3 regions of the Paraburkholderia sp. JPY419 genome follow, and region 2 is predicted to be linked to each of the others. Evidence: predicted binding sites of a transcription regulator. Region 2 holds the regulator's gene; each other region holds the start of a gene.

Region 1 (10,794 bases), 180 kb from region 2:
ATGGCACGCGGCGGCGCGACCTCGCACGCGGCGATTCTCGCGCGTCAGGCGGGCATCCCGGCGCTGGTTGCGGTCGGCGACGCGTTGCATGCGATTCCCGATGGCACGCAGGTGGTGGTGAACGCGAGCACCGGCCGGCTCGAATTCGCGCCGACCGAACTCGACGTCGAACGCGCCCGGTGCGAACGCAGCCGCCTCGCCGACGTGCGCGATGCGAATCGCCGCACCTCGCAACAGGCAGCGGCGACCGCCGACGGCCGCGCGATCGAAGTGGCCGCCAACATCGCCACACTCGACGACGCGAACGCCGCGGTCGACAACGGCGCCGACTCGGTCGGCCTGTTGCGCACCGAGCTGCTGTTCATCCACCGCCCCGCCGCGCCGAGCGCGGACGAGCATCGCCACAGCTATCAGGCGATCGTCGATGCGTTGCGCGGCCGCAGCGCGATCATCCGCACGCTCGACGTCGGCGCGGACAAGGAAGTCGACTATCTGACGCTGCCGCCCGAGCCGAATCCCGCGCTCGGCCTGCGCGGCGTGCGCCTCGCGCAGGTGCGCCCCGATCTGCTCGACGACCAGCTGCGTGGCCTGCTCGCGGTGCGTCCGATCGGCGCCGTGCGCATCCTGCTGCCGATGGTCACCGATGCGGGCGAACTGATCCGCATCCGCAAGCGTATCGACGAACTCGCACGCGAAGCGGGCAGCACCGAGCCGGTCGAAGTGGGTGTGATGATCGAAGTGCCGTCGGCCGCATTGCTCGCCGATCAGCTCGCCCAGCACGCCGATTTTCTGTCGATCGGCACGAACGACCTGACCCAATACACGCTCGCGATGGACCGCTGTCAGCCCGATCTCGCGGCGCAGGCGGACGGCCTGCATCCGGCGGTGCTGCGGCTGATCGCGGCGACCGTCGAAGGTGCCGCGAAGCATGGCAAATGGGTCGGCGTGTGCGGCGCGCTCGCCGGCGACCCGCTCGCGATGCCGCTGCTGGTGGGCCTGGGTGTGACCGAGCTATCGGTCGATCCGGTCTCGGTGCCCGGCATCAAGGCACGCGTGCGCACGCTCGACTATCAGTTGTGCCGCCAGCGCGCTCGCGAGGCGCTCGCGCTCGACTCGGCGCAGGCGGTTCGAGCCGCAAGCCGCGCGGCGTGGCCGCTCGATTGAAAGATTAATCAAATGGAGAACTCGCACGCCGTGCGTCCGGCAGTACGGCTGCCTTCACGCGCGGCGCGATTCTCCGCATCGCTGCACTACTCACCGAAGACGTACCCCACGAGACAAAATTGGAGATACCGATGGATGCAAATCCGTTTCTGAAGATACAGCGCCTGGGACGCGCGCTGATGCTGCCGATCGCGGTGCTACCGGTCGCCGGCCTGCTGCTGCGGCTCGGCCAGCCCGACGTGTTCAACATCAAGATGATCGCCGATGCGGGCGGCGCGATCTTCGACAACCTGCCGTTGCTGTTCGCGATCGGCGTGGCGGTCGGCTTCGCCAAAGACAATAACGGCGTCGCGGGTCTGGCTGGCGCGATCGGCTATCTGGTGCAGACCGCGGTGATGAAGGACATCAACGACAAGCTCAACATGGGCGTGCTGTCGGGGATCATCGCGGGGATCGTCGCGGGGCTGCTGTACAACCGCTACAAGGACATCAAGCTGCCCGACTACCTGGCGTTCTTCGGCGGCAAACGCTTCGTGCCGATCGTGACAGGCGTGGTCTGCGTGGTGCTAGGCATCATATTCGGCCACGTGTGGGCGCCGGTGCAGAGCGCGATCGATCTGGCCGGCCACTGGCTCACGACGGCCGGCGCGCTCGGCGCCTTCGTGTTCGGTGTGCTGAACCGCTTGCTGCTCGTCACGGGCCTGCACCACATCCTGAACTCGCTGACATGGTTCGTGTTCGGCAGCTTCACGCCGGCCGGCGGCGCGGCGGTCACGGGCGACCTGCACCGCTTCTTCGCCGGCGACCCGACCGCGGGCACTTTCATGACCGGCTTCTTCCCGGTGATGATGTTCGGCCTGCCGGCCGCGTGTCTCGCGATGTTCCACGAGGTGCCGAAGGAGCGTCGCGCAGTGGCCGGCGGCCTGCTGTTCTCGATGGCGCTCACGTCGTTCCTGACCGGCGTGACCGAGCCGATCGAGTTCAGCTTCATGTTCCTTGCGCCGGTGCTGTATGCGATCCACGCGCTGCTGACGGGGCTGTCGCTTGCGATCTGCTCGGCGCTCGGCATTCACCTCGGCTTTACCTTCTCGGCGGGCTTCATCGACTATGTGCTGAACTTCGGTCTGTCGACGAAGGGCTGGTGGGCGATTCCGCTCGGTATCGTGTACTCGGTCGTGTACTACGGTCTGTTCCGCTTCTTCATCCGCAAGTTCAACATGGCGACGCCGGGCCGTGAGCCCGCCGCTGCGGAAGAGCAGGTCGAGTCGTTCGCGGCGGGTGGTTTCGTCGCGCCGGCGGCCGGTGCGGCCGTGCCGCGTGCGCAGCGTTATATCGCGGCGCTCGGCGGGGCAGCGAACCTGTCGGTCGTGGATGCATGCACGACGCGTCTGCGCCTGTCGGTCGTCGATGCGGACAAAGTCTCCGAAAGCGAACTGAAGTCGATCGGCGCGCGTGGCGTGCTCAAGCGCGGCGCGAACAACGTGCAGGTGATCATCGGACCGGAAGCGGACATCATCGCCGATGAGATGCGTACGGCGATCGCGCAGGGTCAGGGCGACGCAGTGAAGGTGGCGAGTGCTACCGTGTCGGCGCCGGCTACCGCTGCCGCGCCGGCCGCGCGAAACGCCGGGCGCGCCGACGACGCGCAAAGCGGCCCGCTCGACCCCGATCCGCTGCGCTGGCTCGCCGTGTTCGGCGGCGCGGGCAACGTGGTCTCGCTCGATGCGGTCGCGGCGACGCGTCTGCGCGTGGTCGTGCGCGATGCGGCGGCGATCGATCGTCAGCGCCTCGCGTCGCTCGATACCGCGTGGGTGTCGACCGACACGTTCCATATCGTCGTCGGCGAGGCCGCGCAGCGCTATGCGCAGAAGCTGGCCGAGCGGCTGTCGTTGCAAGGCGGTGGCGCGGGCGCGGCGCCGGTGCCCGCTTGATCGGCTGATGGCTGTCGGGCACTGTTGAGAGAAAAAGAGCGGCACCTTGTCCCATCCCAAGGTGCCGCTTTCGCGTCTACGACCAAAGCGTGCCGCCTGGCGAGTCACCCGCTTATGGTCCAGCTCAATACATCGAATGGTGGTTTTCCTTGATCGCAGCGGCGGTCACCTTGCCGCGCATCACGCGATAAACCCAGCCGGTATAGAGGAGGATGATCGGCAGGAACAGGATCACCGCGAACAGCATGATTTCGAGCGTCATCTGGCTCGACGTCGAATCCCACATGGTCAGGCTGCTGCGGCCGTCGAGTGACGAAGGCATGATGAACGGGAACATCGAGAAGCCCGCGGTCAGGATCACGCCGACGACCATCAGCGACGTCGACAGAAATGCCGTCGCCTCGAAGCGCGAGCGTGCGAGCAGCACCGCGAGCACTCCGCCGACCAAACCCGCGAGCGGCGCGATCGCAGTCCACGGATAGAGCGCGTAGTTGTTCAGCCACAAACCCGGCGCGCCGATCACGGTTTTCATCAAAGGATTGGAGACCGCGTCGAGCGGCGGCATGTCGACGATCTGATAGCCGCCGATCATCGTCGCGACGAGCGCGCCCGCGATGAGAAACAGCACCACCGCGCATAGCGCCGAGAGCCGCAGCGCCTTCGACGCGCGCTCGTGAACCTCGCCATCGGTCTTCCACTTGACGAACGCCGCGCCGTGCGCGGCCAGCATCGACACGCTGACGAGACCCGTCAGCAGCGCGAACGGATTGAGCAGGCCGAAGAAACTGCCGTGATAGGTGACGCGCAGATCGGTATCGAACGAGAACGGCACGCCTTGCAGCAGATTGCCGAACGCGATGCCGAACACCAGCGCAGGTACGAAGCCGCCGATGAAGAGACCCCAGTCCCACGCGTTGCGCCAGCGCGGATCCTCGCGCTTGCCGCGATAGTCGAAGCCGACCGGACGGAAGAACAGCGCAAACAGCACCAGCAGCATCGCGAAGTAGAAGCCCGAGAACGATGCCGCGTAGGCGAGCGGCCACGCCGCGAACATCGCGCCGCCCGCGGTCACGAACCAGACCTGGTTGCCTTCCCACGTCGCGCCGACCGTGTTCACGACGATGCGGCGCTCGGAGTCCGTCCTGGCGATGAACGGCAGCAGGATCGCCGCGCCCATGTCGAAGCCGTCGGTGAGCGCGAAGCCGATCAGCAGTACACCTATCAATACCCACCAGATCAGTCTGAGAGCTGCGTAGTCCATATGGCTTATTCCTCTGAAGCGGTGTGGCGGCGCGTCACGCGGCCGTGTTCGACAGCGGCTGAGTCACCTGCTGGTCGTTCTCGTGGTGATAGCGGCCGGTATGCAGCGACGAAGGGCCGAGCCGTGCGTACTTGAGCATCAGCATGATCTCGATGACGAACAGCCCCGTGTAGAACAGCACGAAGCCGCCGATGCTCAGATACAGATCGCGCGGCGTCAGTGTCGATGCGGCCAGGTTGGTCGGCAGAATGCCCGCGATGCTCCACGGCTGGCGGCCCATTTCGGCGACGATCCAGCCGAGCTCGGCGGCGAGCCACGGCAGCGGAATCGCGATGACCGCCCAGCGCAGGAACCAGCGACGCTTTTCGAGCAGCAGCGTGCGCTGCGCGCAGAACCAGAACGCGAGCACGAAGGTCGCGAGGAACAGCAGGCCGAGGCCGACCATCATGCGGAACGAGAAGAACAGCGGCAGCACTGGCGGAATCGTGCTTTTTGCCGCGGCCGCGATCTGGTCTGGCGTCGCATCGGTGACGTTAGGCGCGAACCGCTTGAGCAGCAGGCCGTAGCCGAGATCGTCCTTGTACTTGTCGAACGCGGCGTGCGCTTCGTCGCTCGAGTCGCCGCCTTTCAACTTTTGCAGCGCCGAGTAGGCGAGCATGCCGTTCTTGATGCGCCCCTCGTTTTCGACGATCAGGTCGCGCAGGCCGACCACGGGTTCGCTCAGCGAGCGGGTCGCGATGATGCCGAGCGCGTACGGCACGCGGATCGCGTAGTCGGTGCGCTGCTCCTTTTGATTGGGAATACCGAATACCGTGAACGGCGCCGGCGCGGGCGCGGTCTCCCATTCGGATTCGATTGCGGCGAGCTTGACCTGCTGGACTTCACCGGTGCGATAGCCGGATTCGTCGCCGAGCACGATTACGCACAGCGCCGACGCGAGGCCGAAACCGGCGGCGATCGCGAACGAGCGCAGCGCGAACTCGGTGTCGCGGCGCTTCAACAGATACCACGACGACACCCCGAGCACGAACATCGCCGCGGTCACGTAACCGGCCGACACCGTGTGCACGAACTTCACCTGTGCGACCGGGTTGAAGATCACCGAGCCGATGTTGTCGAGCTCCATGCGCATCGTCTGGTAGTTGAACGTCGCGCCGACCGGATTGTTCATCCAGCCGTTGGCGATCAGAATCCACAGCGCCGACAGGTTCGATCCGAGCGCGACACAGAACGTGACGATCAGATGCTGGACCTTTGACAATCTGTTCCAGCCGAAGAAGAACAGACCGACGAACGTCGATTCGAGGAAGAACGCCATCAGTCCTTCGACGGCGAGCGGCACGCCGAATATGTCGCCGACGTAATGGGAGTAATAGGCCCAGTTGGTGCCGAACTGAAACTCGAGCGTGAGGCCGGTCGCGACGCCCATTGCAAAGTTGATGCCGAACAGCTTGCCCCAGAACTGCGTCATGTCCTTGTAGATCTGCTTGCCGGTCATCACGTAGACCGACTCCATGATGACGAGCAACCAGGCGAGGCCGAGCGTGAGCGGCACGAACAGAAAGTGATAAAGCGCCGTGATGGCGAACTGGAACCGCGACAGTTCTACGACTTCGCTAACGGGCATGTTGATCACCTCCGGACGGATGCGGGGCGGGCACCGACAGTAGCGCCTGCGCGACCTGCTGAGGCGGCAGCATCATGTGCTCCGCCTGCGGATGATTGAAGAATGTGAACTTGAGCGCCATCAGTAGGGCGAACTTGATGGCGAGAATGATGGCGATATCGCGCGCCAGCGTTGGACCGCGCACCCACCTGCTGAACCCGGCGCGCAAGCGCGACCGGACAGTGCTGCTGCGATTGAGGGCTAGGGTCATGATCGGTCGAAAGACGACTTCACGCCGGAGAGTCCGGCCGGATCCAGACCGCCCTTGCCGTCAGGCAGTCTGGCGAATGCATGCCGATTGTAGGAGGGGAAACCTCGTGCTCTGAGGGTTAGCCATGCGGCATCACGTCGCGAAACTTGCCGCGTCTGTGCAGTATTGCTACCGGACTCGCGATACGTCAAGAAAGGCTTACCGGGCTCGACAGGCCGGCTTGGGGACAGGCCTACGCGAATGCGCTGCGGCCGGGAGACGCACGAATGGACGAAAGGAATGAAAAAGCCCCGCCGTCTTGCGAGGGCGGGGCTTGAGCGATGGTCGCTAAATAGTACGCGACCGGTTACCGTGTGTCGCTGTTACCGTCGTGGGCGGGACACAATTGACGCGCGCATGGCTTCGACGCTTACGCGTATTCGGTCAGTGCGCCGCGCATCTTCTTCATCGCGCTGGCTTCGATCTGGCGGATACGTTCGGCCGACACGCCGAACTCGTCGGCCAGCTCGTGCAACGTGGAGCCGCCCGAGCCGTCGTCGGCCACCTTCAGCCAGCGCGCTTCGATGATGCGGCGGCTGCGCGGATCGAGCGCGTCGAGCGCGCTTGCGATGCCGTCGCTTTGCAGCCGGTCGCGCTGACGCGAAGCCAGCACGGCGGTCGGCTCGCTATGCGAGTCGGCCAGATAGGCGATCGGCGCGTACGACTCTTCACCGTCTTCGACCTGACCTTCGAGCGCGATATCGCCGCCCGACAGACGCGTTTCCATCTCCGCGACCTCTTCGCGCTTCACGTTCAGTTCCTTCGCGAGACCTTCGATCTCGTCCGGCGTGAACGCGCCGAGGCCCTGCTTGTGGCTGCGCAGGTTGAAGAACAGCTTGCGCTGCGCCTTCGTGGTGGCGACCTTCACCATGCGCCAGTTGCGCAGGATGTATTCGTGGATCTCGGCCTTGATCCAGTGCATCGCGTACGACACGAGGCGCACGTTTTGCTCGGGATCGAAGCGCTTGACCGCTTTCATCAAGCCGATGTTGCCTTCCTGGATCAGGTCGGCGTGCGGCAACCCGTAACCGAGGTAGTTACGCGCGATCGACACGACGAGTCGCAGGTGCGACAGCACGAGGCGGCGCGCCGCCTCCAGATTGTCATGTTCGCGCAATTCAATGGCGAACTGGCGTTCTTCCGCCGGCGTCAGCATCGGAATCCGGTTGACCGCCTGAATATAGGCGTCGATGTTGCCCAGTTGACCGGACAGCAGCGAGGAATGCGAGAGCGCCAGTGCACCTGCCGGAGCGGCCTTAGCCGACGACGGGCTCAAAGTACTCGGAAGGGTCATTGCATGGCTCACGTGTGAAGCTCCTTTGGAATCAGACAATTGCGTACTCAGTAAACGACTCCAGCGATGGATGTTAGCACTCAGATCTGCCGAGTGCTAATACTTAGATGTCGCAGGGATATCCAAGTTCCGGAAAATCCTATTGAGCGTTGATTTCTGATAGTCATCATACGCTCTATTTGCATTGTGCGTTGAACCTGTACAAATTACCGTTCGAGGCGGCTGCAGCCTCATGATCGACTGACATCATTCTGTTCTAAAGTGAATAATTGCTGTTTGGGCGCATTATCTGGAAGATACTTGCCCCTAATTCGTGCTTGGAACAAAGGGGGCGCTCGCTTAATAGTCACCAGAATGGGGGCTGAATGAACAACAAGAATCTTGTGGTCCGTGCACTTACTCTAAAAAGTGCGTTGGCCGTTCTGCTGCTGGGTGCGGCGGGCGCGTCCCGGGCCGACCAGTTCGGCGTGCTGGTGGCCGCCGGCGTCGGTGATCGTCACGTCAAGAGGCTCGATCTCGGCGTGGTCTGGGACCCGAACCTCACCTGGTGGCAGATCGGCGACTGGCATTTCGCGCTGATCGGCGAGGCGCACGTCGCGTGGTGGCACACCAATGAAGGAAACGTTCACGACAACATCGGCGAGATCGGTGTGACGCCGGTGATCCGCTTCGCCAAGTCGTCGGGCTTGGTGCGGCCATTCATCGAGGTGGGTGCCGGTGTCGGGTTGCTGACCAGCCCGCGCATTTCTTCCGACTTCACGTTGGGCACCGCGTTCCAGTTCTCCGAGATGGCGGGCGTCGGGCTGCAGTTCGGCGCTCATCGGCAGTATGTCGCCGGCTACCGCTTCCAGCATGTTTCCAATGGCGGTATCAAAGAGCCGAATCCTGGTATAAATTTCAGCCAGCTATATTTGCAATATCACTTCTGACCGTGGCCCCTTTGCGGCTCGCGGTGTTCGAGGGGCTCTGCAATGGCGGCAAAGATGATCGAAGCGATTCGCGGGCTCGAGCGAGAGCGATTTCGCGCGATGGTCGACGGCGATGGGCAGTCGCTCGACACGCTGCTCGCTGACAACGTGAGCTACGTTCATACGAACGGCAAGCGCGAGACGAAGCGACAGTTCATCGACGGGATCACCGCAGGGCGCCGTCGTTATCGGCAAATCGAGGTGCAGTCGCAAGACGTCCTGCCGGCCGGGCGCGAGACCTACGTGGTCACGGGCCGCGCGCTGATCGAGATGGAAGCGAACAACGGCGCGCTGCTGTTCCCGATTGCCTACACCGCGATTCACACTCACGAAGACGGCCAGTGGCGGCTGATCGCATGGCAGGCGACGCGTTGCGCGCTGGAGTGAGATTTTCATCGCGCGGGCGCGCCTCGTGAGCGCGCCCGTCCCGGCAGCCGAATGCGGGGTGCGCACTCCGCCGCCGCAAGCTCAAGTCGGATTTACGCGGTTGCGCAATCCTCAGCTTTATCGCGGCTGTTTGCGCCGTATTCATCGCGCTCGGCATCCGCGTCGCGCGCCGCGCGTGAGCCGCGCATCGCCACTTCTCCCGCATACGGATGCCGCGCGGCCACTGGAAGCCGCGTGCAGCGCTCCGCCACGCGCCGGATCGTCGCGAGATCCGAGAAATCCAGACCGCTGTCGATACCCATCGCGTCGAGATTCATCGCGAGTGTGACGAGGTCGACGTTGCCGGTGCGCTCGCCATTGCCGAACAGACAGCCTTCGATGCGATCCGCGCCCGCCAGCAGCGCGAGCTGCGCCGCGGCCGTGGCGGTGCCGCGATCGTTGTGCGGATGCACCGACAGCACGATGCTGTCGCGGTAGCCGAGGTTGCGGTGCATCCATTCGATCTGGTCGGCGAATACGTTCGGCGTGGCCGCTTCAACGCTCGCCGGCAGGTTGACGATCATCTTGTGATTGCGCGTCGGCCGCCACGTTTGCGCGACCGCGTCGCATACCTCGCGCGCGAACGGCAGCTCGGTCGTGTTGAAGGTCTCGGGCGAGTACTGGAAGGTCCAGTGCGTTCCCGGCCGCGCCTGCGCATGTTCCTTGATGACGCGCGTGCCTTCGACTGCGAGCGCCTTGATCTCGTCCTTCGATTGCTGGAACACGATGCGCCGGAACGACGGGCAGATCGCGTTATACAGATGCACGATCGCGCGCGGCGCGCCTTCGAGCGCTTCGAACGTGCGTGCGATCAGCTCCGCGCGCGACGGTACGAAGACTTCGATCGTGACGTCGTCGGGAATGCGCCGCTCCTCGATCAGCTTGCGCACGAAGTCGAAATCGGTCTGCGAGGCCGACGGAAAGGCCACTTCGATTTCCCTGAAACCGATCGCGACCAGCATCTCGAAGTACTCGAGCTTTTGCGCGGCGTTCATCGGCTCGATCAGCGCCTGGTTGCCGTCGCGCAGGTCGGTGCTCATCCAGGCGGGCGCGGCGTCGATCGTGCGACTCGGCCATTTGCGGCCGGTCAGCCGCACGGCGGGAAAGGGGCGGTACTTTTCAGCGGGATTGCGCAACATGGTGAGGTGCCTCATTCGTGGTGTCGTCGGCGGAGGGTGGGACGTCGAGCGGTTGGCCGACTGTCACGCATGCACGATGCGGATGCCCGAGGCAACGTGCATTTGATCCTCTCGCTTCGCCCGCGCGGTAAACGGACGAATGCAAACGACGACAGGTTGTGGAGAACTACGACGGGGGTGAAGCGAGACTGCGGGAACGACCGGGAGGACCGCCGACGGCAACCGGAGCTGCCAGCGCGCGGCGCTACGCGTGACTTACGCCAGGCGTAGCGATAGGGGCCGCGCTAGGCGGCCGGAGATAATTCGGAGGGTGTTCGGGAGGGAACGCATGGGGCCAAATGTATGACGGCGTGCGCTGGCCTGTCAAGCCGCGACCGTCAGGCTGCCGTCTTCGCGATATCGACGATCAGCTCGACCTGCCGTTCGATCGCGCCCGGCACCGGTGCTTCGCCGCGCAGCACGGCGTCGATCCAGGCGGCCGTGGTCGCCGCGTCGCGCGCTTCGGGCAGCTCGACTTCGGGCGCATCGGGCGAAGAGCGCTCGTGCGGCAGCCGCGTCTCGCAGATGCCGTCATGCAGCCAGTCGACTTGCACCTGGCGGCGCGTATCGGCGACCGCCTCGCCTTCGGTGCCGCGCGCGAGCAGCGCACCGCCGACGGCCGCATCGGGATGCGTGATGAACAGCTGCGTGAGACT
Region 2 (10,794 bases):
TGACCGAACCGATCCGCGCAACCCGCGACAGATCGTTGCGCAGTAGATCGACGATCATCACGTTCTCGGCGCGGTTCTTCAGATCGGTGGCGAGGAACTCGGCGTTGCCGCGGTCGATGGCGGGATCTTGCGAGCGCGGCGCCGTGCCCTTCATCGGCCGCGCGCGCAACGTCGGGCCGTGCTTCTCGACGAACAATTCGGGCGAACACGACAGCACCCACGCATCGTCGGGCAACGCGATCAGCGCGCCGAACGACACCGGCTGGCGCGCGCGCAAACGCCGATAGAACGCAAGCGGCGAACCGAACACGTCGAAGCCGAGGCGGTACGTGTAGTTGACCTGATAGGAATCGCCCGCGCGCAGCGCAGCGTGAATCGCGTCGATCGACGCATCGAATTCGGCGCGATCGACGCTCTCGCGCACGTTCGCCGTACCCGCGACCGACGGCTCCGGAGCACCGTTGTCCCGCGTCATCAGCCACGCGTCGACCTCGTCGCGCGCAAGCTTCGCACAGCGTTCGAACAATAAAAAACGCAGCGTGGCATTGCCACGCTGCGTTTCAGTGGACCGAAGCTTGTCGATACCGACGAGCCCACGACCAAATTCATAGTCGGCCAGCACGACGGCGTGCAGGCCGTTGCGGGTATCGGCCGCGACGCTGTCGCACACCGCTTCGAGCTGCGCCGCCTCGGTGCAGACCCGCTCGCGCACGAAACCCGTGTACAAGCGGCTCGACGGACGCGCCGCCGTTGCACCGCAATCGTCAAGCAGCGCGAACACCGCGCCGCGCCTGTCCACCGTCATCCTGACCGCCAAATCAGATCAATCGAAAAAGCTCTTCACCCGATCGAACCAGCTCTTGCTCTGCGGACTATGCCGCGCACCGCCTTCCACGAGCGCCTTTTCGAACTGCTTGAGCAGGTCGCGCTGCGCTTCGGTGAGCTTGACCGGCGTTTCGACCTGCACATGCACGTAGAGATCACCGGCGATGCTCGAACGCAGCCCCTTGATGCCCTTGCCGCGCAAACGGAACGTCTTGCCCGACTGCGTGCCTTCCGGCACGGTGAAAGTTGCGCGACCGGCCAGCGTCGGCACTTCGATATCGCCGCCAAGCGCCGCGGTGGTGAACGGGATCGGCATCTGGCAATGCAGATCGTCGCCGTCGCGCTCGAACACCGAGTGCTGCTTGATATGAATCTCGACGTAGAGATCGCCCGACGGTCCGCCGTTGATGCCCGGCTCGCCATTGCCGGCCGAGCGGATGCGCATGCCGTCGTCGATACCGGCCGGGATCTTCACTTCGAGTGTCTTGGTTTCCTTCACCTTGCCCGCGCCGTGGCAGTGATTGCACGGGTCGGGGATGTAGGTGCCGCTGCCGTGGCACTTCGGGCAAGTCTGCTGGATGCTGAAGAAGCCCTGCGACATGCGCACCGAACCCGAGCCGCTACAGGTCGGGCAGGTTTCCGGCTTGGTGCCCGGCTTCGCGCCCGAGCCATGACAGACTTCGCACGAAACCCAGCTCGGCACGCGGATCTGCGTGTCGTAGCCGTGTGCGGCCTGCTCGAGCGTGATTTCCATGCTGTAGCGCAGATCCGCGCCGCGATACACCTGCGGGCCCGCGCGGCCGCCTCCGCGTGCGCCGGCGCCGGCCGCCTGGCCGAAGATGTCGCCGAAGATGTCGCCGAATGCATCGGCAAAGCCGCCGAAACCTTGCGCACCAGCGCCACCCATGTTCGGATCGACGCCCGCGTGACCGTACTGATCGTACGCGGCGCGCTTTTGCGAATCCGACAGCATTTCATAGGCTTCCTTCACCTCCTTGAAATGCTCTTCCGCATCCTTGTTGCCCGGATTGCGGTCGGGGTGGTGCTTCATCGCGAGCTTGCGATAAGCCTTCTTGATTTCGTCGTCGCTCGCGTTCTTTGCGAGGCCCAGAACCTCGTAGTAATCCCGTTTCGCCATATCGGTTCAACGCCGCCGCGCAAAGCGACGCGGTAGCTCCTTGTGAATGCTGTGGAGTCTTACGACTCGTCCGGCCGCTGTCTGCGCCGCGTCTCGACACGGTTCAAAACAACGCCCTCCATAAAACGAACGTGCCCGGAGAGCCCAAAAGGCTCGCCAGGCGCGAAAAACCGCTCTTGCACTCAAGGCGCCCAAAGGGCGCCGATCTCGTGCAGCCGGGCCGCGCACATCGCTGTGCACGGCTTTACGGTCGGATGCCGACCTGGCTTTAGTCCTTCTTCACTTCCTTGAACTCAGCGTCGACCACGTCGTCGGCCTGCTGGCTCGCGCCCGCCGATGCACCGGCACCCGCACCGCCCGCCGCGCCCGCTGCCGCTTCGGCACCTTGCGCAGCCTGCATGTCGGCGTACATCTTCTCGCCCATCTTCTGCGAGGCCGTGGCCACCGCTTCGATCTTCGCTTCGATCGCGGCCTTGTCGCTCGAGCTGCTCTTCAGCGTGTCTTCGAGTTCCTTCAACGCGGCTTCGATCTTGTCCTTCTCACCCGCTTCGAGCTTGTCGCCGTACTCGGTCAGCGCCTTCTTCGTGCTATGGACGAGTGCGTCACCCTGGTTGCGGGCGTCGGCCAACTCACGCAGCTTGTGATCTTCTTCAGCGTTCGCTTCCGCATCCTTCACCATCTTCTCGATTTCGGCTTCGGACAGACCCGAGTTCGCCTTGATCGTGATGCGGTTTTCCTTGCCGGTCGCCTTATCTTTCGCGCCGACGTGCAGGATGCCGTTCGCGTCGATGTCGAAGCTCACTTCGATCTGCGGCACGCCGCGCGGTGCGGGCGGAATGCCTTCGAGGTTGAACTCGCCGAGCAGCTTGTTGCCCGCTGCCATTTCGCGTTCACCCTGGAACACCTTGATCGTCACGGCGCTTTGATTGTCGTCAGCCGTCGAGTAGACCTGTGCGTGCTTGGTCGGGATCGTGGTGTTCTTGTTGATCATCTTCGTCATCACGCCGCCGAGCGTTTCGATGCCGAGCGACAGCGGGGTCACGTCGAGCAGCAGCACGTCCTTGCGGTCGCCCGACAGCACCTGGCCCTGGATCGCGGCACCAACGGCCACGGCTTCGTCCGGGTTCACGTCACGGCGCGGGTCCTTGCCGAAGAACTCTTTCACCTTTTCCTGCACCTTCGGCATACGGGTCATACCGCCGACCAGGATCACGTCGTCGATTTCGCCGACTTTCACGCCTGCGTCCTTGATGGCCACGCGGCACGGCTCGATGGTGCGCTCGATCAGTTCTTCAACCAGCGCTTCCAACTTCGCACGCGTAATTTTCAGGTTCAAGTGCTTCGGACCCGACGCGTCGGCCGTGATGTACGGCAGGTTGATTTCGGTCTGCTGGCTCGACGACAGCTCGATCTTGGCCTTTTCAGCCGATTCCTTCAGGCGCTGCAGCGCGAGCACGTCTTTCGACAGATCGACGCCCTGTTCCTTCTTGAACTCGCCGATGATGTAGTCGATGATGCGCTGGTCGAAGTCTTCACCGCCGAGGAACGTATCGCCGTTCGTGGACAGCACTTCGAACTGCATTTCACCGTCGACGTCTGCGATTTCGATGATCGAGATGTCGAACGTGCCGCCGCCGAGGTCGAACACGGCGATCTTGCGGTCGCCCTTTTCAGCCTTGTCCAGACCGAATGCCAATGCTGCTGCGGTCGGTTCGTTGATGATCCGCTTCACTTCCAGACCGGCGATGCGGCCTGCATCTTTGGTCGCCTGACGCTGGCTGTCGTTGAAGTACGCCGGCACCGTGATCACGGCTTCCGTGACGGTCTCGCCGAGGTAGTCCTCAGCGGTCTTCTTCATCTTGCGCAGCACTTCGGCCGAGATTTGCGGCGGCGCGAGCTTCTGGTCGCGCACTTCGATCCATGCGTCACCGTTGTCGGCCTTGATGATCTTGTAGGGCATCAGGCCGATGTCCTTCTGCACTTCCTTCTCTTCGAAGCGGCGACCGATCAGGCGCTTGACCGCGAACAGCGTGTTCTTCGGGTTCGTGACCGACTGACGCTTGGCCGGCGCGCCGACCAGGATCTCGCTGTCTTCCATGTAAGCGATGATCGACGGCGTGGTGCGCGCGCCTTCCGAGTTCTCGATGACCTTGACCGAGTTGCCTTCCATGATCGCCACGCACGAGTTGGTCGTGCCGAGGTCGATGCCGATGATTTTGCCCATTTTTACAAATCTCCTGACTTTGATCGCTGCGGAAAGCGCCCGGTTGGCCCATCTGGCGGCGGGACGATCCGCTCTCAATTCCTACCTGCACTCAAAATAAGTGCGGCCACATCGTTTTCAAGACCTCTATCGCGATGCGGTCTTTAATTTTTTTCAATCACGGGGCGGCCTCGTGAATCCTTGCTGCGAGCCCGCTCCGCCAGCTTGCACGGCGCCCCCGGCGGGGTTCGCCGGAAGTGCCTGAATCGACTGGATGTTTTGCGGCGCGCGGCGATGCGAAGCGACGAGGCAGACGCCGCCGGCGCGGACGCACGGGCTGCGCTTCGACGTGCTTACTTCGGCGCGGCGACGGTCACGAGCGCGGGACGCAGCACGCGGTCCGCGATCACGAAGCCCTTTTGCAGCACCGCGACGACGGTGTTCGGTTCCTGGTCGGCCGGCACCATCGAAATGGCCTGATGGCGATGCGGGTCGAACTTCTCGCCGACCGGGTTGATGGCCACGACTCGGCCCTTCTCGAGCGCGCCGCTCAACTGGCGCAGCGTGAGCTCGACGCCTTCGCGGACCTTCTGCAGGTCGTCGGACGAATGGGCGACGGCCGCCTCGAGGCTGTCGACGACCGGCAGCAGATGCTCGGCGAAGTTCTCGATCGCAAACTTGTGCGCCTTGGCGACGTCTTCCTGAGCGCGACGGCGCACGTTTTCGGTTTCGGCCTTCGCGCGCAGGAAGTCTTCCTGCAACTCGGCGATCTTCGCCTGAGCGTCGGCCAGCGCCTGCTCGGCGGCAGCCTGGGCGGATTCAGTGGTGGCGCCGGTGTCCTGCTGTTGAGTGGCGGCCTCAGCCGCCTCGGCGGCCTGGCGCGCGGCTTCGTCGGCGGGCGTGGGATTCTGGCTCGTCGGGTTCTCTTGCGTGTTTTCCATGTCGCTGAAAGTCGTTAAAAAGTAAAAGCAAAGACGGAAAAAGCCGTTCCGACACAGTACGATTCGTGCTTTGCAAAATCGCGACAGGTGTCTTCGCGCCGATCCGCCAGACCGGACCCCAGATGGGGCCTGAAATAGCCGTTTCAAGCGGCTCCGAGGTTTTTTCGCACCACCGTCGTGCAGGCGAAATGCGCCGTAACAGGCATTCACTTGGCGCAATCAGATAGGGATTGAGTGCAGCCCGCAACTGACCTATTCTCCAGTCATGGAGCGGCAACGCACGTTAACCCTAATTTGACGTAAGCCTTACCGACACCTGACAGTCGTTCCGATAGCCCGTTTCAGCCCATCGAGGGGAGTACCGTGAAACTGACCGTTGCAATCGGGGTGGTCGCACTGGTACTGATCGCGGGCACCACGACCATCTGCATGTCCGGCGCGGTTAACGACCACACCACCGAGTACGGTGGCGCACACGCCACGGTCGAGCAGTTTTTTAGTTCCCACCCGAAAATCTGTCGATAGTGCGCCGGTCGCGTTTCGTCGGTCGCCCGTGCAGCGCGGCGGCCGGCTCGTGATACACCTTGCGCCGTTCCTGCTCGACCTGCCGCTTCTCCTTGCTCTGCGCGGTTTCAACGTAAAGCGTCTGCGCCACGCTCGCCGGGCCGCGCACGTCGCACACGCCCAGCACCTCGACCTGCCACACGTAGCGCTCGATCTCGATTTCGACCAGATCGCCGACACGCACGTCCTTGGCCGGCTTCACGGCCGCGCCGCCGATGCGCACCCGCCCCTTGTCGACCGCATCCGCGGCCAGCGAACGCGTCTTGAAGAAGCGCGCGGCCCACAGCCATTTGTCGATGCGCAGTTTCGCGCCCGGTTCGGTTGAAATGCGGTAGTTCATCTGCGTATTCAAGGTCCTGTCGTATGCGGCACCGGCACCGCCTGCACCGGCCAGCCCTGCAGGTGCTGCGCGACGATTTCGCCGAGCGCGGCAACCCACGGCTGAGACGCATTCAGACAGGGGATCCGGTGAAACTCCTTGCCACCCGCCTGCAGAAATTCGTCGCGCACTTCCATGCCGATTTCCTCGATCGTTTCGAGGCAGTCGGCGGTGAAACCCGGACAAAACACGTCAGCACGCCGCACGCCTGCCGCACCGAGTTCCTTCAACGTCGGCGCCGTGTAGGGCTGCAGCCATTCGGCCTTGCCAAAGCGCGACTGGAACGTGATGCGGCATTCGACCGGCGTCAACTCCAGCGCCTGCATCAGCAGCGCGCCGGTCTGCTGGCATTGCTCGTGATACGGGTCGCCGAGGTCGAGCGTGCGCTTGGGCACGCCGTGGAAACTCAGCACGAGCTTGTCGCCCGCCGCGAAATCAGGGCGGCCGTGCAGATGCCAGTGATGACGCACCTGCGCGGCGAGCGCCGCGATATACGCCGGGTGATCGGCGTACTGGCGAACCGTGCGGATTTCCGGCTGGTTGCGCATGCGCTTGAGCGCGGAAAAGGCTTCGTCGAACGCGGTCGCGGTGGTCGACGCCGAATACTGCGGATACATCGGCATCAGCAGCACGCGCTCGGCGCCGGCGAGCTTCAGCTGGTTCAGCATTGCCGGAATGCCGGGCGTGCCGTAGCGCATCGCGTAGTCGACCAGCACCGTGTAGTCGTTGACTTGCAGCAGATGGCGCAAACCCTCGACCTGCTTTTCGGTGTGCACGCGCAGCGGCGAGCCCTCGGGCATCCATACCGCCGCGTACTTCCTGGCGGAACGGCGGCCGCGAAGCGGCAGGATCAGCAGACGCAGAATCAGCTGCCACAGCAACGCGGGAATTTCGACCACGCGAGGATCGGACAGGAACTGCGCGAGATAGCTGCGCACCGCGCGCGGTGTCGGCGCGTCGGGCGTGCCGAGGTTGATCAGCAATACGGCGACGCGATGCGATGTGGCGTTCTGTGATGGCCGCTCGAGGTCGAAGCGCATAGGCAGCAGAAGTCACCGCTTCACGCGGCGAGTCGATTCAATGGAGATTCATTATAGCGGCGCGGGTTCGGCCGGGCGTCGCCGGACCCTGGCCATTCGGACGATTGGCAGAGGCCGCCCGTTCGCGCATCATGGCCGGCACGGGCTGCGATGACGGCGGCGCCGCGGAGCGCGATGACTACTGCTGGCTGAGCGTCATGGACAACAGCCGCGCGGTGATGTCCACGATCGGAATCACGCGGTTGTAGGCCATGCGGGTCGGTCCGATCACACCGAGCGTGCCGACGATCTTGCCGTTGACCTCGTACGGCGCGGTGACGACGCTCATTTCCTCGATCGGCACCAGTGTCGATTCGCCGCCAATGAAAATTTGCACACCCGCCGCGTGACTCGACACGTCGAGCAACTGAAGGAGGCTGGTCTTCTGGTCGAACACATCGAACAGCTTGCGCAGGCGCGCCATGTCCGACGAAAGATCGGCGACTTCGAGCAGATTGCGCTCGCCGGAGATAAGCACAGTCTCGCCGGTATCGGATTCGTCGGTGCTCGCGGTGACGGCCGCGTGCATCAACGAGGTCATGTCGCCGCGCAGCTCGTCGATTTCCTCGCGCAGGCGGCGGCGCACTTCGTCGAACGAGAGGCCCGCGAAGTGCGCGTTGATGTAATTGGAGGCTTCCACCAGCTGCGAAGGCGAAAAGTCGCGCTGGGTGGCGAGGATGCGGTTCTGCACGTCGCCTTCGGGCGTCACGATGATCAGCAGAATGCGCTTGTCGGACAGGCGCATGAATTCGATCTGCTTGAATACGTGGCTGCGGCGCGGTGTGAGCACCACGCCGGCGAACTGCGACAGGTTGGACAGCACGCTCGCCGCCGCGGCGACGATCTTCTGCGGCTCGCCCACCTGCAGCGTGGTTTTGACCGCGCGCATCACCGCTTCTTCGTCGGCGGCGGACTCGACCGTCAACATTGTGTCGACGAACAGACGGTAGCCGCGTGGCGTTGGAATGCGCCCCGCCGACGTGTGCGGACTGATCACGAGCCCCAGATCCTCGAGGTCCGACATCACGTTGCGGATCGTGGCCGGGCTCAGCTCGAGGCCCGAGTAACGTGACAGCGTGCGCGAGCCGACCGGCTGACCTTCGGCGATGTAGCGCTCGATCAACGTTTTGAGGAGGGTTTGTGCGCGAGGATCTAGCATGACGAAAAATTTTAGCTCAATGGCATCGCAGCCGCGAGCGCCCGCGGCGCCCGCTCCCGGCCAATGCGGCGCCGTCAGCGGGCGCGCATGTCATCGGGTCTTCACCATTCTAACGATAATCGCGACATGCGCAGACGCCCCCGCGTGCGCCGGCCCGCTACCGGGTTGGCCTGCGGTTCTTTTCAGGCCCTACCTATGGTGTAATGCCGGCATGCAAGTGACCAGCCAGTTCAAGACCGTCGCGCTCGTCGGGCGCAGCAATACGCCAGGCATCGGCGAGCCGCTGACCGCGCTCGCCGCGTGCATCGCGAAGCTCGGCCTCGAAGTCGTGTTCGAAGCCGACACCGCCGCCGAAATCGGCGTAACCGACTATCCGGCGCTGCGTCCCGCCGAGATCGGCGCGCGCGCCGACGTCGCCGTGGTGCTCGGCGGCGACGGCACGATGCTCGGCATCGGTCGCCAGCTCGCGCCATATCGCACGCCCTTGATCGGCATCAACCACGGACGGCTCGGCTTCATCACCGACATTCCAATCTCCGACATGCGCGAGATCGTGCCGCAAATGCTGTCCGGCAATTTCGAGCGCGAGGAGCGCGTGCTGCTCGAAGCGCGCATCGTGCGCGACGGCACGTCGATCTATCACGCGCTCGCGTTCAACGACGTGGTGGTCAACCGTAGCGGTTTTTCGGGCATGGCGGAGCTGCGCGTGTCGGTCGACGGCCGCTTCATGTACAACCAGCGCTCGGACGGCCTGATCGTCGCGACGCCGACCGGCTCGACCGCGTACGCGCTGTCGTCGCAGGGGCCGATCCTGCATCCCCAATTGCAGGGCTTCGTGCTCGTGCCGATCGCGCCGCACGCGCTGTCGAACCGGCCAATCGTGCTGCCGGACGACTCGAAGGTCAGCATCCAGATCGTTTCCGGGCGCGAAGTGAACGTCAATTTCGACATGCAGTCGTTCACGTCGCTGGAGCTCGGCGACACGATCGAGGTGCGCCGTTCGCGTCACACGGTGCCAATGCTGCATCCGGTCGGCTACAGCTATTACGCGACGCTGCGCAAGAAGCTGCACTGGCACGAGTACCCGTCGCACGAAGAAGACCCGAGGCCGTAAGCGGCGCTTTCAAGCCCACGCCGCCGCGGCCGCCACCCGAATCCAAGCTACCCGACGACCTCCATGCTTCGCCACCTCTCGATACGCGACTTCGTCATCGTCGCCGCGCTCGACCTCGAATTCGACAGCGGCTTTACCGTTTTCTCGGGCGAAACCGGCGCCGGCAAATCGATCTTGATTGACGCGCTCGCGCTCGCGCTAGGCGCGCGCGCCGAGGCGAGCGTCGTGCGCACCGGCGAGAGCCGCGCCGATATCACCGCGGAGTTCGAAACGCACGCGCAGGTCGATCAATGGCTCGACGCGCAGGCGCTCGGCGCGGCCGATGACGGCCAGCACGGCGGCACCGTGATGCTGCGGCGGGTGGTCGACGCGAACGGTCGCTCACGCGCGTTCATCAATGGCACGGCCGCGACGCTCGCGCAGCTGCGCGAGGTCGGCGAAATGCTCGTCGATATTCACGGCCAGCATGCGCACCAGTTGCTGATGCGCCCGGACGCGCAGCGCGAGCTGTTCGACACGCACGCGGGCCTGTCGGACCTGGCCGCCGCCGTGACACGCGCGTGGCGCACGTGGCGCGACAAGGCGCAGGCGGTCGAGCACGCGCAAACGCGCGATCGCGAGCTGCAACTCGAACGCGAGCGACTCGCGTGGCAACTCACCGAACTCGATAAGCTCGCGCCGCAGCCCGGCGAATGGGAAGAGGTCAACACCGAGCATCGGCGGCTGTCGCATTCCGCGAATCTGATCGACGGCGTGCAGGGTGCGCTCGGCGCGCTGTCCGAATCGGACGACGCGATGATCACGCATCTCGGCTCGATCGTGTCGAAGGTGCGCGACCTCGCGGAGATCGACCCGGCGCTGAACGACGTGCTCGCCGCGCTCGAACCCGCCGAGATCCAGTTGCAGGAAGCCGCGTATTCGCTGAGCCACTACGCGCAGAAGCTCGAGCTCGATCCGGAGCGGCTCGCGCAGGTCGAAAAGCGCCTCGACGCGCTGCACTCGGCCGCGCGAAAATTCCGTCTGCAGCCCGAGACGCTGCCGGAAGAACACGAAGCGCGCCGCAAGCAATTGGCCGCGCTCGACGCCGCCGCCGACCTCGACGGCCTGCGCGCCGCCGAGGCGCAAGCGAAGGACGCGTTCGTCGCCGAGGCTAAAAAACTGTCGAAGGCACGCGCCAAAGCAGGCAAGGCGCTCGGCGAGGCGGTCACGACCGGCATGCAGGAACTGTCGATGAAAGGCGGCAGCTTCGAAGTCGCGCTGGTGCCGTTGCCCGAAGGCGGTGCGCATGGGCTCGAGCAGATCGAGTTCCGCGTGGCCGGTCACGCCGGCGTGCCGCTGCGGCCGCTCGCGAAAGTCGCGTCGGGCGGCGAACTCGCGCGTATCAGTCTCGCG
Region 3 (10,794 bases), 110 kb from region 2:
ACTCGGCGAGCTGCGATGAAGTCACCGGCCTCGACCCTGACATCGTCGCGACGCAGGCGCGCATGCTGCTCGAGGACATGCCGATCGCCGCCTTCAAGGTCGGCGCGTGCACGCGCGCCGAGGTGGTCAGCGCGATCGCGGAAGTGGTTGCCGACTACGACGATGTCCCGCTGATCCTCGCCCCGGACTTCACTCTCGACGACGAACACGTGCTCGCCGCCGACGAACTGCGCGAAGCGATCGCCGATCTGCTCGCCCCGCAAACCACGCTGCTGGTCGCCGACTCGTCGACGCTGCTCGCGCTTGCGCAGCCCGACGGTGACGCGGAGGCGCCGAGCCTCGACGCCGCGATCTCGCATCTGCTGTCGCAGGGCTGCGAGTACATTCTGTCGACCGAAACCGGCACGCACCGGCTCGTCAACACGCTCTTCAGCGAGGACGGCCAGTTGCGTCAGGACTTGTGGGACCGTGCGCCCCATCGGCTGACGGGCCTGACCGATACGCTTGGCGCGGCGATCGCCGCGCTGCTCGCCAACGGCCAGGAGCCCGCGGAAGCGGTGCGCGAAAGCCAGGAGTATCTGTATCAGGCGGTGCGCAATGCGTTCCGGCCCGGCATGGGGGCGTACATGCCCGATCGTTTCTTCTGGGCACGCAGCAGCGACGACGACGAAACCCCGCCGGCCCAAGGCAAGGGCGCAGCGCCCGGGGAAGCGCGACACTGACCTCGTGATTCATCGGTAATCGACTAGAAACCCGCTATCAGGCGGGTTTTTTCATTCAGTGCGTCTTTCGCGCCAATGTAACCAGACGTGTTCCTGCGTAATTAAACGTTACAACGTCAATGACAACGTTTGTCTAGACTTTACGCATCCCTGACAGCCATATGTCCCCACATGTCTTTTCCGACCTTTTTTATCCATCCACCGAAATGCGGCGGTTCGACCGTTATTTCGTGCTTTGATTTGAACAAAGGTAATGATCAATTCATTAGCTTTGTTTGGGATCAGGATGGGTGGCGAAACTGTCGCGCGAAGCTTCTCGAGACGCAAGTCGGCGGTGGACATCATCCGTTTGGGATTCATCGGGTGATGAAACATCCAGTCAACTACTGCACGATCCTGCGCGATCCGCTCGCGCGCCACATCTCTCACTACCGGTATGCCGCGAACGGCAAGAACGGCCAAATCATGCGCGGGGTCAGCGTGTCGACGCCGGAGGCTATGGCGCTTCAAGGCGTGCTATCGCTCGACGAGTGGGTCAGCGAATCGCTCGGCGGCCGGAACCTGTTCGTGCAGATGCTGAGCGGCGAACCGGCGGTCAACGAAGCGTCCCTCGCCGTCGCGCAAATCCATTTGCGCGAACATATCGGTACCGTCGGCCTCTGCGAGGACATGAGCGAATTCTTACTGCGGTTATGCGGTTCGACCGGAATGAAATTACCGTTCTGCTTCGAAGCGAACCGCATTAATGGCAAACCGAATAGCACAGCACTGCTGAGCGAAGCAGCAAGACAGAAATTTATCGATGACAATAGTCTTGATTACGAGCTGTTTCGCGATGCCAATCGCATCGTCGAAGCTTATGCGAAAAAATCGGGCAGCGTCTTTTCGAATGCACTCGAATTGGTCCGCGTGATCCAGGCAGAAATAGATCAGCTCGAGAATCCGCACATTTATAGCGCAACGGTTCTGGGCATCGACGGCTCATTCTTGTCGCGCGTGCATGAGGTGATCCGCCGCTTCGATCTGACGCCGATCGATACTTATCTGGAGTTCGCGCAAAGCCAGCGGCGTCCGCCGGCCGACCTGTTCGACGGCTTCGTCGACACGGTGGGGGACGGTGTAGTGCGCGGCTGGGCCGTCAACTTGAGCAGGCCAGAGCGGCAAGTGCCGCTCGAAGTGCGGATCGGCGCGCAGATCGTCGCAACTGGCCTCAGCGGCGAGCCGCGGCCCGATGTGGCAAGCGCCGGCTATCCGAGTTCGAACAGCGGATTTTCGATTGCGCTGCCAGACGGCATCCCAGAAGGCTTTTGCGTTACGATCGCGGATTCCACGGAACGCCTGCACAACGCTGGCACGTGGCGACAAGGCTGGCACTGCGAGTGAGCCAAAGGAGACAGGAGAACTTATACATGAAAGAGCCGCCCATCTTCGTGCAACGCTTCACCGGCAAGATCGCGGCGCAGGACCGCATGCGCATATTCGATCAGACGCCCGCCACGATATGGCTGACCGGCCTGTCCGGCGCCGGTAAATCCACACTGGCGTTCGCGCTCGAAGAGCGGCTAATCGCTCTCGGTCATGCCTGCTATGTGCTCGACGGCGATAACATCCGCCACGGTCTGGCGAGCGACCTGGGCTTCGAGCGGGACGACCGGCGCGAAAACATCCGCCGCGTCGCGCACGTCGCCCAGTTGATGAACGATGCGGGTTTGATCGTGATTACCGCGCTGATTTCACCGCTACGCGAAGACCGCGCAATGGCGCGCGAGATCATCGGAGCCGACAAGTTCGTCGAAACCTACGTGTCCGCCTCGCTCGCCACGTGCGCAAGCCGCGATCCCAAAGGTCTTTACGCGAAAGCGAGGTCTGGCGAGATTAGTTCGTTCACCGGTGTATCAGCGCCCTATGAAGCACCGATCGATCCAGACCTGCACGTCGAAACCGGAACGCTGAGCCCCGCGCAAAGCGTCGCGCAGATTTTCCACTACCTGCACGAAAAGTGTCTCGCAAGATCGGCTCACCGTACGGCTCACGTCGCGGGCGCCTGATCCGGACAAAGGGCGTCCGGAAGCGCTTGCTGGCCGCCACATCAGCGCCGGCTCCAAACGAAAAAACCCGCCTGAGCGGGTTTTTTCGTTTGAGGAAACGCCTCGCGGCGCACTCCCCACATGATCTTCCAAGCGGGCCTCGTCCGTGATCCAGACGCGCGGCAGTTCAACCACGCGGCCGGACCACGAGGCCCGAGCGGAATTACATGTCCATGCCCATGCCGCCCATGCCGCCGGGCATGCCGCCAGGCATCGGAGCATCTTCCTTCGGCAGTTCGCAGACAGCTGCGTCGGTCGTCAGCAGCAGGCCAGCAACCGAAGCTGCGTTTTGCAGCGCCGTGCGCGTCACCTTCGTCGGGTCCACGACACCTGCGTCAACCAGGTCGACGTACTCGCCGGTCGCTGCGTTGTAGCCGTAGTTGCCCTTGCCAGCAGCAACCGCTGCCACGACGACGCTCGCTTCTTCGCCACCGTTGGTGACGATCTGGCGCAGCGGCTCTTCCATTGCACGCAGAACGATCTTGATACCTGCGTCCTGATCGGCGTTTGCGCCCTTCAGGCCAGCGATCGCCGTACGCGCACGGATCAGCGCGACGCCGCCACCAGCGACGATGCCTTCTTCCACAGCTGCGCGCGTTGCGTGCAGTGCGTCTTCGACACGTGCCTTCTTTTCCTTCATTTCGACTTCGGTCGCAGCACCGACCTTGATCACTGCAACGCCGCCTGCCAGCTTGGCAACGCGTTCTTGCAGCTTTTCACGGTCATAGTCCGAGGTCGCTTCTTCGATCTGCTTGCGCACTTGCTTGACGCGAGCTTCGATGTTCGCTGCTTCGCCAGCGCCGTCGATGATCGTGGTGTTTTCCTTGCCCACTTCGATACGCTTCGCCTGGCCCAGTTCAGCCAGCGTTGCCTTCTCGAGCGTGAGGCCGGTTTCTTCTGCGATGACCTGGCCGCCGGTCAGGATCGCGATGTCTTCCAGCATCGCCTTACGACGATCGCCGAAGCCCGGTGCCTTGACAGCAACGGTCTTCAGGATGCCGCGGATGTTGTTGACGACCAGCGTTGCGAGCGCTTCGCCTTCCACGTCTTCAGCGATGATCAGCAGCGGACGGCCAGCCTTCGCGACTTGTTCAAGAACCGGCAGCAGATCACGGATGTTCGACACCTTCTTGTCGTGCAGCAGCACGAACGGGTTGTCGAGCACGGCAACTTGCTTGTCCGGGTTGTTGATGAAGTACGGCGACAGGTAGCCGCGGTCGAATTGCATACCTTCGACGACGTCCAGCTCATCTTGCAGCGACTTGCCGTCTTCGACGGTAATCACGCCTTCCTTGCCGACCTTGTCCATTGCTTCAGCGATGCGCTCGCCGATCGACGAATCGCTGTTCGCCGAGATCGCGCCAACCTGGGCGATTTCCTTGTTGGTCGTGCACGGCTTGCTGATCTTGCGCAGTTCTTCGATTGCGGCTGCAACGGCCTTGTCGATGCCGCGCTTCAGGTCCATCGGGTTCATGCCCGATGCGACGTACTTCATGCCTTCGCGGACGATCGATTGCGCGAGAACCGTAGCGGTCGTCGTGCCGTCGCCTGCGTTGTCGCTGGTCTTGGAAGCGACTTCCTTGACCATTTGCGCGCCCATGTTCTGGAGCTTGTCTTTCAGTTCGATCTCTTTTGCGACCGACACACCGTCCTTGGTGACCGTCGGGCCGCCGAAGCTGCGCTCGAGGACCACGTTGCGGCCCTTCGGACCCAGCGTGACCTTCACGGCGTTGGCGAGAATGTTCACGCCTTCGACCATCTTGGCACGGGCGGAATCACCGAATACGACGTCTTTAGCTGCCATCTTCTAACTCCTTGAATACTTTGGATATAACCGGAAGTAGCGACTTTGCGCTTACTTCTGCACCACGGCCATGATGTCTTCTTCGCGCATCACCAGCAGTTCGTTGCCGTCGACCTTGACGGTCTGGCCTGCGTACTTGCCGAACAGGACGCGGTCGCCGACCTTCACGTCGAGGGCGATCGCTGCGCCCTTGTCGTCGCGCTTGCCCGGGCCGACTGCGAGGATTTCACCTTGATCCGGCTTTTCCGCTGCGGCTTCGGGGATCACGATGCCCGACGCGGTCTTGGTTTCCTGATCCAGACGCTTGACGATCACGCGATCATGCAAAGGACGAAGGTTCATACATACTCCTCTCTGATTGAGACTGAAGAACGCTGAGAAAACCCGGCTGGACGAGCCAACCGGAGATGTTGTTAGCACTCTCGTGCAGCGAGTGCTAATTATATGGACGCGTAGTGACAAATTCAAGAAGTAGGGAGCAGCGGCGCTGCGGGCGAGGTTTTGCACGACCGTCGCGGTGCCGGCGCGCCGGCGCAATCATGCGTCTGAGCTGCGAACCCGAGCAAAAACAAATACTTGCGACGAGATTTACGGCTTGTCGCCGCACGGCGAAGGGGCGCTATCGCAGACAGACAGCAGCCACGCACCGTACTCGATACCGTCGGATCTGCGATTTCCAGGGAAAACCCCCGTCCGATCGAGCATGGTTCGACTCACTTCTGCGCAGGCGGGCGCAACGCGTTACCAGCCATCCACTTGAGCCGTTCGTAATTGACCTTGATACGCGCCGCGAATTCCTTCGGGTCTCGCTCGCGTGGTGCGTTCATCTGGCTATTGGTGTCGTCGGCGCGATGCCAGCCCGCGTCCCAGTGCTGATCGAAATCGGTCGCTCCGGTCAGCACTTTCGGAGCCGCTCCTTATAGGCGCCGATGCGCTCGGGCGACACGCCGCAAAACGCCTGCGCGAAACTCGCCCGCTCGCCCGCCGTCTCTGCGCTCATGTTGGCGTCGCTCGCGCCGCTCGCGAGCGGCGCGGCCAGCGACAGCATCGACAAACAAAGCGCAGCGCAAAGCGGTCGATAGCGATACGATGGATTCTTCATCTTCGACTCCTGACGATCCTTCGTGGCGACCAGGGATTGTCCCGATCTTCAACGCCGCCTCGCCGATTGTGTCTTGATTGCACTGCACGATGGCGTTTTCGCGCGCTATTCGATGCATCGCGCGGCCAAGCCGCGGTGCTACGCTCGTCAAAGCGGCATTTGCGACGTGCCCTTCCGGGGAGCCGTGGCACGAGCACCGCAACGCCACGGCCTATCGGCAGGCCGCGACAGAAGCACGAGCGCCAGACATCGACAACAAGCTCGAACACGACACGAAATCAAACACAAAAAGGCGAGACATCGCTGCGGGAGTGACTGCGATGGCATTCAAAACATATACCGTACTGACGCTATTGGTGACGAGCACTGCCGCGTTCGCGTGGCGGCCAGTCACCTATCCGATCCGAAGTCAGAGCCCTTACGAGCGCAGCATCGATAACGCGATGTGCTACGCCGAGGCGAACCGCGTGACCGGGGTCAACATGGCCCACGAGTCGCAGATTCCGCCGCGTCATCCGCCGGCGGCCAAAGGTGCGTCGACCGGCGTACCGTCGAAACCCCCGCTTCCCCCCAGTTCCTTCTCGGCCACGCCGCTGCCGTGGAACGCGAGCGCGCCAGAAGCCGCGAGCGCGCCGCTCGCCGGCGCGCAGGCGCCTGGCGGCGCAGCGTCGGCGAAGCCCGTGAACGAAGCCGCGAACGGCGCTAGCGCGCCAGGGGCACCGGCCACCGCGACGGCGAACGCACCGCCGAGCGCATCGGCGGCGACACCGGGCGCGAGCGCGGCAGCCGGCGCGTCGGATGGAGCGGGCGCTTCGACGCAGGCCAACGCGGCGTCGAACGTGAAGCTGCCGCCGCTGCCCGCGCCCGAGCCTCCGATGACCCGCTATTGGGCCGCCTACGGCGCGTGCATGCAGGCGCGCGGTTACGTCGTCCAGTAGTTCGGCCGACGCCGCCTGCGAGCGTCGTCGCATTCATTCTTTTTAATGGCGCCGACCTTCGGCGCCAGTGGAGCGACACGGCCATGCCGCGCGACTCGACTTCCGACCAGCCATTTTTCCATCACTGCGCATACTGCGGCGTGCCGCTGCCGGGCCGCTTTTCGCCGTGTCCCGCATGCCATGCGCTGCCGATCGATTCGTTCGATACGAACGACAAGCCCGGCGAGCGCACCGCGCGATCCCGGGCGCTGAGTACATCGCGCGCGCAACTCGACCCGCTGCCAGCGGCCGCGAGCTTGCCCGCGGACCGCGCCTCGCGGCGCTCCGCGCAAACGAAGATGAGTCCCTACGAATTGCTCGACGAGGCCACGTTCGAGCCGGGCGGACGTCGACGGCGGCACCCGCTTGCGCTAACCGCGGCCGCGCTCGCGACGCTCGGCGCCGTGTATATCGGCTTCGTTCTTCTCGACGACGATGCGAGCGTCGACACGCCAGTGACGGTCTTCGGCACAGTGCACCCGGACACGCCTGGGCAAGTCCCCGCGCAGAGCGTTGCGCGGAATGCGGCGCCGTCGGTTGCCGCGGCGCCGACGCCCGCGTCGATCGTCGCGCAAGCGCCGCGTCCCGTGATCGTCGCGCGGCAGCAACCGGCGAATGTGAGCGCGCCTGTCGCGTCATCGGCGTCGCAGGTCGTGGCGACCGCGCCTGCCGTGGCGCGCTCGTCACCGCCGGCCGTGGCGGCCACGCCGAATGTCGCGCCATCCTCGTCGCCCGTCGTTGCGACCGCGCCCACCTTGGCGCGGTCGTCACCGCCAGTCGTGGCCACCACCTCGACCGTCGCACCATCCTCATCGCCCGTCGTGGCGACCGCGCCAACCGTAACGCGCTCGGCGCCGACCGCCGTGGCGACCACGCCGACCGTAGCTCGCGCAGCACCGCCCGTCGTCGCGTCCGCGTCTACCATGACGCTCTCGTCACCGCCCGTCGTGGCGACCGCGCCGACCGTCACGCCATTCTCACCGCCCGTCGTCGCGTCCGCGCCAACCGTGGCGCATTCGTCACCGCCAGCCGTAGCGCATTCGTCACCGCCAGCCGTGGCGACCGCACCCGTCCCGGCCCGACCGTCACCGTCAGTCGTTGCGACCACGCCGGCCGTCGTGCCATCGTCTCCACTCATCGTCACGACCGCACCCACCGCAGCGCCAACCACGAAATCGGGCGCGGGCGTCGCCGCGCCCACGCCGCGCGGTACTGCGGTCACGTCGATCAACACCAACCACAGCAGCAACACCGACACGTTGGCCGCCCCGCTCACGCTGGCCGACAAACAGCGCGCCGACGCCGAGCGCAATCTGAAAGCCGCGCGCGGCTATCTGCAACGAGGCAATCTGTCGGCGACCAAAGCGCGCCTCGCCGCGGCCATCACCGCGCAGCCCGACAATCGCGACGCGCGCCGCATGCGCGCCCAGGTCAGCACGCTAGAGCAGCAACGGGACGCGTTGCTGAGTCTCGCGCGCGGCTGTAGCAACGTCGGACGTTGGGAGTGCGCGTCGCACAACGCCAACGAAGCGTTGCGGATCGATTCGAGCAGCAAGGACGCGCAGCGCCTCGTCTCGCTCGCGTCGCACGAATCGGCGTGGCAGACCATCCCGCCGTCGGCGTGGCAGACCGTGGAGCCGCCGGCGGAAGAGTCGCACGCATTGCGCGATCTGCTGCGCCACCACTGAGCTAAGGATTGCGAGGGATCTCGCCAGATGGCGGCACGAGCATGCCGCCAATCACGCCTGCCGCGCGGCGCCCCCCAAAAGACGCGCTGCGCGGGCGGCCGTGTCAACCGACGATGCTGTCGTAGCCGTAATAGCCGCCCTGATACCCCGAGCCGAGGAACGCGGCTTCCTGCGGCACATCGGTGAGCAGCACGCCGCGCAGGCCGACACCACCGTTACGCAGGCGTTTGGCGGTTTCGATGATCTCGTGCAGCGGCTGACGCCCATGCCGCACGACCAGCAGCGACGTCGCCGCGTATTTGCCGATCAGCGTCGAATCGGTCACGGCGAGCACCGGCGGCGTATCGATGATCACGACGTCGTATTGCGGCTTCAGCACCTCGAGCATAGCCTCGAAGCGTCGGCTCATCAGCAGTTCGGCCGGGTGCGAGGGGAGCGTGCCTTTCGCGAGCACGTCGAGGCCCGGCAGCACGTCGCGCTGGATCATCGCGTTGAGATCGCCGCCGCACAGCACGTCGGACAGTCCCGGCCGATGACTGACGCCGAAATGCGAATGCACGTCGCCGCGCCGCATGTCACCGTCGATGATCAGCACGCGCTTGTTTGCCGACGCGACCAGCGTCGCCAGATTCACCGATAGAAACGACTTGCCCGCATCGGGCCGCGACCCGGTGATCATCACGACATTGTTGGCCGCATGATCGAGCGACAACTGCAGCGACGTGCGCAGATTGCGCACGCCCTCCACCGCGAGATCCTCGGGCGCCTGCTGCGCGAGCACATGCTGCCCGCGCTGGCGCAATGACACCTTTTCCTGCAGACGCAATTGCGTCTGGCTGCGCGGCACCACCGCGAATACCGGCACGCCGAGCATCCCCTCGAGTTCGTCCGGGCGCTCCACGCCGCCGCGCATCGCGCGCTTCAGGAACACCAGCAGCAAGCCGAGCACGAGGCCGCCGCCGAGCGACATCAAAATCACCAGCATGCGCTTCGGCCGCACCGGATCGTCGGGCGTTTCGGCGAAGTCCACCACGCGCACGCCGCCCACCTGCCCGGCCTGCGCCACCCGCAGCCGCTGCACGCTGTTGAGCAGGTTCGTGTAAAGATCGGTGTTCACGTGCACGTCGCGCTGCAGACGCAACGCGGTCTGCTCGGTGTCGGGCATCGTCGAGACGCTGCGGTTCATCGTGCTCTGCGCGCCCTGCAATGCGGCGATCTGCGCATCGAGCGCGGCGACCGTCGGATGGTTCGGCGTGAACTTCTGCAATAGCTCCGCGCGCTGCTGCTGCAGATCGAGCAGCTTCGTCTTGTTGTCGACGATCTGCTGCAGCAGCAGCTTGCTTTCTTCGCCGAGATCGACGGTGCCATGGGTATTGCGGAACTTGCCGTAGCGTTCTTCCGCATCGTCGAGCGCCTTGCGCGCGGCGGGCAGTTGCTGCTCGAGATACGCGAGCGTGTGATCGGACTCGCTCGAACGGCTTGCCAGATCCTGGCGCACGAACTGGCGCGCCACGTTGTTGACGATCGCCGCGATCAGCGCCGGGTCGGCGCCTTCGAGGCTCACGCGGATCACGCCAGAGTCCTCGGCCGTCTCCTGCACGACCATCGTCTTCGCCAGACGCTCCACCGTGCCGAGCGTCGAAGCGCGCGTCAGTTCGAAACGCGAGCCCGGCGCGCCGACCAGTGTGTCGACGTGCAGCGTGATCGGCCCGACCGCGGTATCGGTCTGCACGGTCTCGCCGACGCGCCCCGACAGAATCGCGCTGCCGTGAGGATCGCGCAGCATGAAGGTGTTGCCGGCGCCCGCAACCAGCGTGAAGGTCTCGCCATACAGGTCCTTCGACACGTCGAAGCGCGACACCGCGATGCTCTCGTTGCCCCACGCGAATCCGCGCAGGTTGATGAACGACGGCAGCCGGAACCACCAGTGCCCGTTCACGAGTCCCGCGATCCTGCTGCCGATCACCGGCAGATAACGCGGCTTCGCCGTGATGTCGAGGTGCAGCGCGCGGACCGCTTCCTCGGTGACGAGACGCGACTTCAAAAGCTCGATCTGCGCCGCGGTCGACGGCTTCGAATCGTACGCGCCGGGAAGCGGCGATGCCGCATCCCGGCCGTTCGCATTGACGTTCGCCGCATTCGCCGTCCTGTCCTGAACGTGAAACAGCACGTCCGAACGATAGACCGGCGGCGTGAGGAACGCGTATGCGCTACCGAGCGCGAGCGCGATCAGCGTCACGATGAGGATCGTGCGCCAACCGCGCACGATCGTGCGCACGTAGTCCGACAGATGCAACTGCCCCGGTTCATACACGCCGGCGTAGCGATTTTCGTAATTGATTGCCATGTTTTCACCCAACAAGGCCTGCCGGTTCAGATATCGCGTCACGCCTGCGTTACTTCGACACGACGAC

The links. The regulator HrcA, encoded in region 2, represses chaperone genes, less so after heat shock. The targets are predictions, from matches to a motif close to TTAGCACTCNNNNNNNNNGAGTGCTAA.
Region 1: the regulator HrcA is predicted to act here: its motif matches at 7,640-7,666, upstream of rpoH (RNA polymerase sigma factor RpoH).
Region 3: the regulator HrcA is predicted to act here: its motif matches at 5,027-5,053, upstream of groES (co-chaperone GroES).

The regions. Positions count from the first base shown of each region.
Region 1 is NZ_JBNDKV010000002.1:1,580,398-1,591,191, reverse strand. It holds gene ptsP (phosphoenolpyruvate--protein phosphotransferase) at 1-1,164, shown strand, start outside; gene nagE (N-acetylglucosamine-specific PTS transporter subunit IIBC) at 1,296-3,095, shown strand; gene cydB (cytochrome d ubiquinol oxidase subunit II) at 3,220-4,356, opposite strand; gene QFZ91_RS13395 (cytochrome ubiquinol oxidase subunit I) at 4,391-5,983, opposite strand; gene cydP (cytochrome oxidase putative small subunit CydP) at 5,973-6,233, opposite strand; gene rpoH (RNA polymerase sigma factor RpoH) at 6,643-7,578, opposite strand; gene QFZ91_RS13380 (acyloxyacyl hydrolase) at 7,932-8,495, shown strand; gene QFZ91_RS13375 (nuclear transport factor 2 family protein) at 8,538-8,921, shown strand; partial or broken gene QFZ91_RS13370 (2-isopropylmalate synthase) at 9,113-10,099, opposite strand; gene ybiB (DNA-binding protein YbiB) at 10,477-10,794, opposite strand, start outside.
Region 2 is NZ_JBNDKV010000002.1:1,396,501-1,407,294, forward strand. It holds gene pabB (aminodeoxychorismate synthase component I) at 1-805, opposite strand, end outside; gene dnaJ (molecular chaperone DnaJ) at 824-1,963, opposite strand; gene dnaK (molecular chaperone DnaK) at 2,232-4,187, opposite strand; gene grpE (nucleotide exchange factor GrpE) at 4,520-5,107, opposite strand; gene QFZ91_RS12580 (hypothetical protein) at 5,471-5,632, shown strand; gene QFZ91_RS12585 (RNA-binding S4 domain-containing protein) at 5,604-6,011, opposite strand; gene hemH (ferrochelatase) at 6,020-7,090, opposite strand; gene hrcA (heat-inducible transcriptional repressor HrcA) at 7,269-8,288, opposite strand; gene QFZ91_RS12600 (NAD kinase) at 8,500-9,402, shown strand; gene recN (DNA repair protein RecN) at 9,466-10,794, shown strand, end outside.
Region 3 is NZ_JBNDKV010000002.1:1,290,399-1,301,192, forward strand. It holds gene QFZ91_RS12075 (hydroxymethylpyrimidine/phosphomethylpyrimidine kinase) at 1-722, shown strand, start outside; gene QFZ91_RS12080 (chondroitin 4-O-sulfotransferase) at 894-2,105, shown strand; gene cysC (adenylyl-sulfate kinase) at 2,132-2,770, shown strand; gene groL (chaperonin GroEL) at 2,973-4,613, opposite strand; gene groES (co-chaperone GroES) at 4,665-4,955, opposite strand; gene QFZ91_RS12100 (hypothetical protein) at 5,327-5,515, opposite strand; gene QFZ91_RS12105 (hypothetical protein) at 5,509-5,715, opposite strand; gene QFZ91_RS12110 (hypothetical protein) at 6,036-6,653, shown strand; gene QFZ91_RS12115 (hypothetical protein) at 7,000-7,950, opposite strand; gene QFZ91_RS12120 (hypothetical protein) at 7,952-8,380, shown strand; gene QFZ91_RS12125 (polysaccharide biosynthesis tyrosine autokinase) at 8,484-10,727, opposite strand; gene QFZ91_RS12130 (polysaccharide biosynthesis/export family protein) at 10,777-10,794, opposite strand, start outside.